Prochlorococcus marinus subsp. pastoris str. CCMP1986: one gene and its partner. The protein of the gene in region 2 interacts with the protein of the main gene of each other region in a pairwise test. Links are inferred from orthologs where the notes say so. Each region holds a gene or a part of one and is shown on either strand. Other genes may lie near its edges.

What was found. The genes of interacting proteins can lie anywhere in the genome.
Region 1: the proteins of TX50_RS03145 (region 2) and sfsA interact in binary tests that used the Escherichia coli proteins (3 or more experiments, as listed by UniProt). The link is inferred for Prochlorococcus marinus subsp. pastoris str. CCMP1986 from one-to-one orthologs.

What each region holds. Positions count from the first base shown.
Region 1 is NC_005072.1:250,444-253,833, reverse strand. Bases 251-2,998 are described here. They hold sfsA (DNA/RNA nuclease SfsA), read right to left. Parts: upstream 2,124-2,998; coding sequence 1,377-2,123; downstream 251-1,376. Other genes in these bases: murJ (murein biosynthesis integral membrane protein MurJ), read left to right, coding at 2,197-2,998; TX50_RS01365 (ammonium transporter), read right to left, coding at 251-1,202. In the rest of the region: more of TX50_RS01365, read right to left, coding at 1-250; more of murJ, read left to right, coding at 2,999-3,390. UniProt on the Escherichia coli protein: Binds to DNA non-specifically. Could be a regulatory factor involved in maltose metabolism.
Region 2 is NC_005072.1:557,060-560,451, forward strand. Bases 418-3,297 are described here. They hold TX50_RS03145 (glutamate-5-semialdehyde dehydrogenase), read left to right. Parts: upstream 418-1,142; coding sequence 1,143-2,453; downstream 2,454-3,297. Other genes in these bases: TX50_RS03140 (translocation/assembly module TamB domain-containing protein), read left to right, coding at 418-1,077; folB (dihydroneopterin aldolase), read left to right, coding at 2,463-2,825; TX50_RS03155 (esterase/lipase family protein), read left to right, coding at 2,831-3,297. Outside these bases: more of TX50_RS03140, read left to right, coding at 1-417; more of TX50_RS03155, read left to right, coding at 3,298-3,392. UniProt on the Escherichia coli protein: Catalyzes the NADPH-dependent reduction of L-glutamate 5-phosphate into L-glutamate 5-semialdehyde and phosphate. The product spontaneously undergoes cyclization to form 1-pyrroline-5-carboxylate.

The DNA of each region.
Region 1 (3,390 bases), 310 kb from region 2 along the record:
ATAACTAGGGTACCCCATACACCACAAACTCCGTGAACAGAGAATGCACCAACAGGATCGTCAATTTCAGCTGCATCAAGTGCTGCAACGGAGAATACAACGATAATACCGCCAACTAGTCCAGCGAACCAAGCTCCCGCAAGAGTCATGTCACCACAACCTGCAGTAATACTTACCAAACCAGCAAGAATACCATTAATGATCATAGTAAGATCTGGCTTTCCGGAAGTTAAAGTAGAAACAATAGTTGCTCCAATAGCACCAGCTGCAGCTGCAAGAGTAGTCGTTACAGCAACATATGGAACCCATTGATCCATAGCAAGTTGAGAACCAGGATTAAATCCGTACCAACCTATCCATAGAATTAAAGCGCCTAAAGTAGCAATAGCCATATTGTGACCAGGCATAGCCTGTGGCTTTCCATCGGAGTATTTACCGATTCTTGGTCCTAGGAGCATAGCCCCCACTAAACCTGCCCATGCTCCAACTGAGTGAACAATTGAAGAACCTGCAAAGTCAACGAAACCAAGAGAATCAAGCCAGCCACCATTCCATTTCCAGCTACCAGCAATTGGATAAATAAATGCTGTTAATACAATCGCAAAAACAACAAATTCACCAAATTTAACTCTTTCAGCAACAAGACCAGAAACGATAGTTGCTGCAGTACCTGCAAAAGCAGACTGGAATAAGAAATCAACTGTTGGAACTAATCCAGCATCAGTAACCATATCGGCTGTTACTGTCGGATCAAAAAATAAGCCTCCAAAATATAGCCATCCGTCAGCAACACTTCCTCCGTACATTAATGAGTAGCCAATAAACCAATAAGAGGTTACAGCTAAAGCAAATACGAAAAGGTTTTTAGCAAGAATGTTGACGGCGTTTTTAGACCGACACATACCCGCTTCAACCATAGCGAAACCGGCGTTCATGAAGATCACTAAAATAGTAGCGATCAAAAGCCATAAATTGTTAGCTAGAAAAGCTGCATTCAACTCAGGTAAATCAGCTGCGTGAGCTGAAAGATTAAAAATACCTAAACCAAACAAAGCTAGAGGGACAGTTGCAAGCCACAACATTGAGCGGTTTGAACTGAACCCACGAATACTCCTCAAAAGGAGCATAGGTCCGTTTACAAGACTTGCATCTTGAAGTTTGGACCTAGAGCGCCTTTGAGGCGTTTGCAAAGCAGTGGTCATAAATAAAAAATTAGTCTGCAAAAAAACAGGAGGTCCTGTTTCCTTTCATATATAATTTTGCTCAGAAAACTTATGTATGTCTAGTAGTCGTTTATACCAATTTAATTGTTGTATACCAAATAATCTTTGTTAAATTGAGGTATTTTTTCTAAATCAACTTAAAATCCCAAAAAATTAATTTAATTTTAAGGGTTTAAATCCTTTCCAAGCTACATGATCTGAATGAAACTCAAAACAGCATGGAATTAGTAACATACCTGCACTAATTGATTCTCGAAAAAGCTCTCCATACAATGGATCTGATTCATCTCCAGGGGCAAAATAATCTATATCTTTTCTTGTAATGCAAGGAACTAAAACACTTTTACTTTCAGGAATTAAGCCTTTTAATTCTATTAAATGTTTTTGTCCTCTTTTAGTCTCCGTATCAGGGAAAAGAGCTACATTATTTTTTGTCCAAGTAGTATTTTTAACCTCAACATAAATGTTACGATTATCAGGATTTGAAGATTTTGGAGTTAAAAGAAAATCAATTCTACTTTTTTTATCTTTGCCATAAGGTACTTCAGACTTGATTTTAGCTATCTCCCCGAGTTTATCTTTGAATAGGTTTTGTTCAATAACTTTTCTAATCAGTTTATTTGCAAATAATGTATTTATCCCAACCCATACCTCTTTGTTATCTCTTCCTATTACTTTTACTTGTTCCCAAGTCCAAGGTAGCTTTCTTTTAGTTGATGAAGAGAAGCTAATTCTTACGTTAGCTCCTTCGTTTAAAAGACCCTTCATCGGGCCTGTATTAGCACAATGGGCAGTAACTATTTCTCCATTTTCAATCTGAATATCAGCGAGAAATCTTTTATATCTTTTAATTAAAATACCTTCAATTAATGGTTCAAATTCAATTATTCGATCATTCATAAAGTGTGAACTAGATTAGAAACAAAATATAATGGAATCTAAATCTTCTTGAAAAGATTTAACTCAATATCAAATGCATTCATATTTTAAAAATAATTTAGCTTCAATTTCTTTTGCCACATCTCTAAGTAAAGTTGCGGGTTTTATAAGACAAATATTTATCGCTGCAGCCTTTGGAATTGGAATAACATACGACGCCTATAACTACGCCTACATAATCCCAGGTTTTTTACTTATTATTATTGGTGGAATTAATGGCCCATTACATAATGCAGTTGTAGCAGTGCTAACTCCACTTAAGAGGAGAAAGGGGGGCCTCGTATTAACAAAAGTAAGTATTAAACTGACTTTGTTATTTTTTATTCTAGGAGTAGTTGTATATTTTAATTCAGGTTTTCTAATAAACTTTATAGCCCCAAATTTAAGTGATGAAGCTAAATCTATCGCAACTTATCAATTAAAAATCTTAACTCCTTGTATTCCTCTTTCTGCTTTTATAGGGTTGAGTTTTGGAGCTTTAAATTCAAGAAATAAATTTTTCTTATCAAGCATAAGTCCAGCTTTAACAAGTCTGACAACAATTTTATTTATTTCAGCCAGTTGGATCTTTAGTCATCAAAATACAAATTCTAATTATTTGGTTTATTCAGGATTACTGGCCAAAGCGACCTTAACAGGTACTTGTATACAATTTGCTATTCAGTGCTGGGAAATCAATAAGATCGGCTTATTTAGATTTAATTCGGCTTGGCATTTATTTAAAAATGAAGAGAAAAGAATCTTCAAATTAATCGCTCCTGCAACAATTTCATCAGGTTTAGGGCAAATTAATGTTTTTGTTGATATGTTTTTTGCTTCAAGCTTTCAAGGTGCCGCATCGGGATTAGCATACGGTAATTTTCTTATACAAGCTCCACTGGGAGTTTTATCAAACGCTTTGATATTGCCACTACTTCCAAAGTTTTCAAAATTCAATAGTAAGCAAGAGAATAGAAACTTAGAAAAAAGTTTAATCTCAGGAATAGAATATTGTTTTTTAACAACTATTTTTTTGACTGGTTTTTTTATCACATTTAATAATCAATTAGTGCAATTTATTTTTCAAAGAGGTGCTTTTAATTCCGAAGCCGTATTTTTAGTAAAAAATATTTTAATTGCCTATGCTGCTGGAATTCCCTTTTATCTCTACAGAGATTTATTAGTTAGAGCTTATTATGCAATTGAGAAACCAAAGTTACCCTTTCAATTATCTTTCGCTGGAATAATA
Region 2 (3,392 bases):
AATAATGCTAATAAAAAAAATAATAAAAAAAATAATTTTAAAGAAAGAAATAATGAAAGAAATTGGCCAGAAATATTTTGGGAAAAAGATAAAAATATTGAAATAATTTCTAATGAAACTATATTAAGTTCTTTTCTTTTAGGAGAAAACTTACCAAATTATCTTGAAAATTTAAGTTTTAAGAATCTAAAATTAAAACTTGGGCCGGATTTTAGAATTCAATATGCAGGTATAGTTAAGGCTTATTTAGATACCAAGTTAGATTTAAATTTTAATGGACAGGTTGGAGAAGATTTAAATGCTAGAGGCCTTATTAATTTAAGTAGAGGTACAGCAAATTTATATACAACACCATTTAAATTAGATAAAAATAAAGAAAATTATATTTTATTTGCCTCTAGAAGTGGCATTGTTCCTTTTATTAACTTTTCACTAACTAGTAAAGTTCCAGATTCAATAATACCAATTAGTGAAAATAATCAAGATCTTAATATTTCAAGAGGTCTAGATGCGAATGTTAGTTCAAGTGGTTTTGGAGCGGTTGGTATCGGTAATACAAGACTTATAAAAATCGAAGCATCATATGAAGGCTTTTTAGATCAATTATCATTTGAGGATGAAAATAGAAAAATACTATTAAGAAGTACTCCAAGTTATAACAGATCTCAAATTATTGGTTTGATAGGAGGAAACTCTGCAAATTTAATAAATAGAGCATTTATTTCTCAACTTAATACGGCAAATGGATTTAGCGAGAAATTTCAATTGTCTTTGTATCCTGCTCTAATAGAAAATAATGAATCAATTAATAATGTTTTTTCTAATGAAAACCTTGATGTAGATGATACTGATGAATCATCTTCAAATGCTGGGTTGTCTACTCAAGCTTGGATTGCCGAAATAGGTCTTGATATTACTGATAGAGTTAACTTTGCTGTTCAAGCTACTCCAGATAGAGATGATTTACCCCCTTTAGGAATACTTACTTTACAAGCTAATCCAAACTTAGAATTATTAGGTTCTCTAGATTCAGAGGGAGAGTGGAAAAGTCAAGTTCAATTATTTTTCAGATATTAATTCCTAAAATAAAAGTTTTTAAGAATGCTTATTTTGAATTATTATTAAGTGAATTAAACTTAATTATGACTGATATATTTGAAGTGCCAACTCCTGATAATGAGCTTTTAGAAAAAGCAAAGCAACTTCGTCTGGCTTCAATTAAAACAAGTCAAACAAATAATGATGACAGAATTAGAGCCTTGAACTTAATGGCTGATTATTTAGAAAAAAACTCTAAAGAAATAATTGAGGCTAATATCGAAGATTATAAAAAAGCAGAAATTAAAGGAATTTCAAAGTCCTTACTTTCTAGATTAAAGCTATCAAAAGAAAAACTTAATTTAGGAATTGAAGGGGTAAGACAAGTTGGGAATTTGATTGATCCAGTTGGTCAAATTCAAATAAAAAGGGAACTTTCTAAAGGTTTAATCCTTGAAAGAAAAACAGTACCCATAGGAGTATTAGGAGTGATTTTTGAATCAAGACCTGATGCTGTAATGCAAATAAGTTCTCTGGCCATTAGATCTGGAAATGGAGTAATGCTAAAAGGGGGAAGTGAAGCAAATTTAACTAATCTTGCAATAGTTTCTGCACTTAAGGAGGGTCTGCAAGATTCAAATCTTGATGAAAATGCAATCTGTCTTCTCACAAGTAGAAAAGATAGTATGGCAATGTTGAATTTAGAAAAATATATAAACTTAATAATTCCAAGAGGGAGCAATGAACTCGTTAAATTTATACAGGAGAATACAGAAATTCCTGTTTTAGGTCATGCTGATGGAATTTGTCATTTATATATAGATAACGAAGTAAATCTAGATATGGCTTTAAAAGTGGCTTTAGATAGTAAGATCCAATATCCAGCTGCATGTAATGCTGTTGAGACTCTTTTGATACATAAAGATACTGCCTCTGAATTTTTGAATAAGGCTATTCCAATGTTTAACTCTAACGATGTTAAATTGATTGGAGATAAAAAATCTTTTCAATTGGGTGTTGCTTTTGAAGCTAATTATGAGGACTGGCAAACTGAATATTTAGATCTTATTCTTTCTATAAAAATTGTTAATGATTTAGAAGAAGCAATTGCTCATATACAAAAATTTAGTTCAAAACATACAGATGGAATAATTACGGAAAATATCAATAATGCTAATAAATTTATGAGCGAGATAGATAGTTCAGGTGTTTTTCATAATTGCTCAACAAGATTCGCAGATGGTTTTAGGTATGGCTTTGGAGCAGAAGTTGGAATATCTACACAGACATTGCCCCCAAGAGGCCCAGTAGGTCTTGAGGGGCTAGTAACTTATAAGTATTTTTTAAGAGGCGAAGGCCATATTGTTGATGATTTTTCATCTGGAAAATTAATCTATTCACATAAAGATGTTTAGCTCTTAGAAATGGAAACATATTTAAAAATTAAGGATATTAAACTTTGGGCAAGAGTTGGTGTTTTAGAACAAGAAAGGGACCTAGGTCAACTTTTTAGTTTAGATGTATTTTTATGGTCTGATTTTGAAAATTGTACTCAAAATGATGATATTAAAAGTACAGTTGATTATTCGAAATTAGTTGAAATATTAAAATATCAATCTAAGAAAATATGTTGCTTAACTATTGAGAAATATTCAAATGAAATTTTAAAAATTATTGATGAAGAGTTTCAACTTAGCAAAATTAAAATTATATTAACGAAATGTAAACCTCCAATTACTGGTTTTGATGGAGAGGTTTCAATAGTAAGAGTTTTTGAAAATAATTAACCGTATTGTCAAAGAGAAATCCCATAATATTAATTCATGGACTCTGGAATACAGCAGACATTTTCTCTTCGATAACTTCTAAACTTGATGAAATTGGAATTGAATATTTTTCCCCAACATTAAAGCACGAATATGGAATGACATCTATTGTTGAATTAACTAATTTATTAAATTATTTGATTTTAGAAAAATATGGTTATGAAAAAGAGCTTGATATTTTGGGATTTTCGATGGGTGGAATAATTGGTAGATATTGGATTAAAAAATTGAATGGTTATAAAAGAACTCGAAGATTTATAACTATTGGTTCGCCACATAATGGAACTCTTTCATCTCAATTAATTCCTAAGTATCCCTTTAAAGGAATATCTGAGATGAAAATAAATAGTCCTTTATTAAGAGAGCTTTCTAGATCCGATTATCTTCTTAGTGGAATCGATTGTATTAGTTTTTTTACTTATTGGGATCTTATGGTTTTCCCTGGATGGAGAGCTTGTTTGAATTCGGGTGAGAAAATATCATTAAAGATCTATAAACATAAAAATTTGGTAAGAAATCCAGATGCTG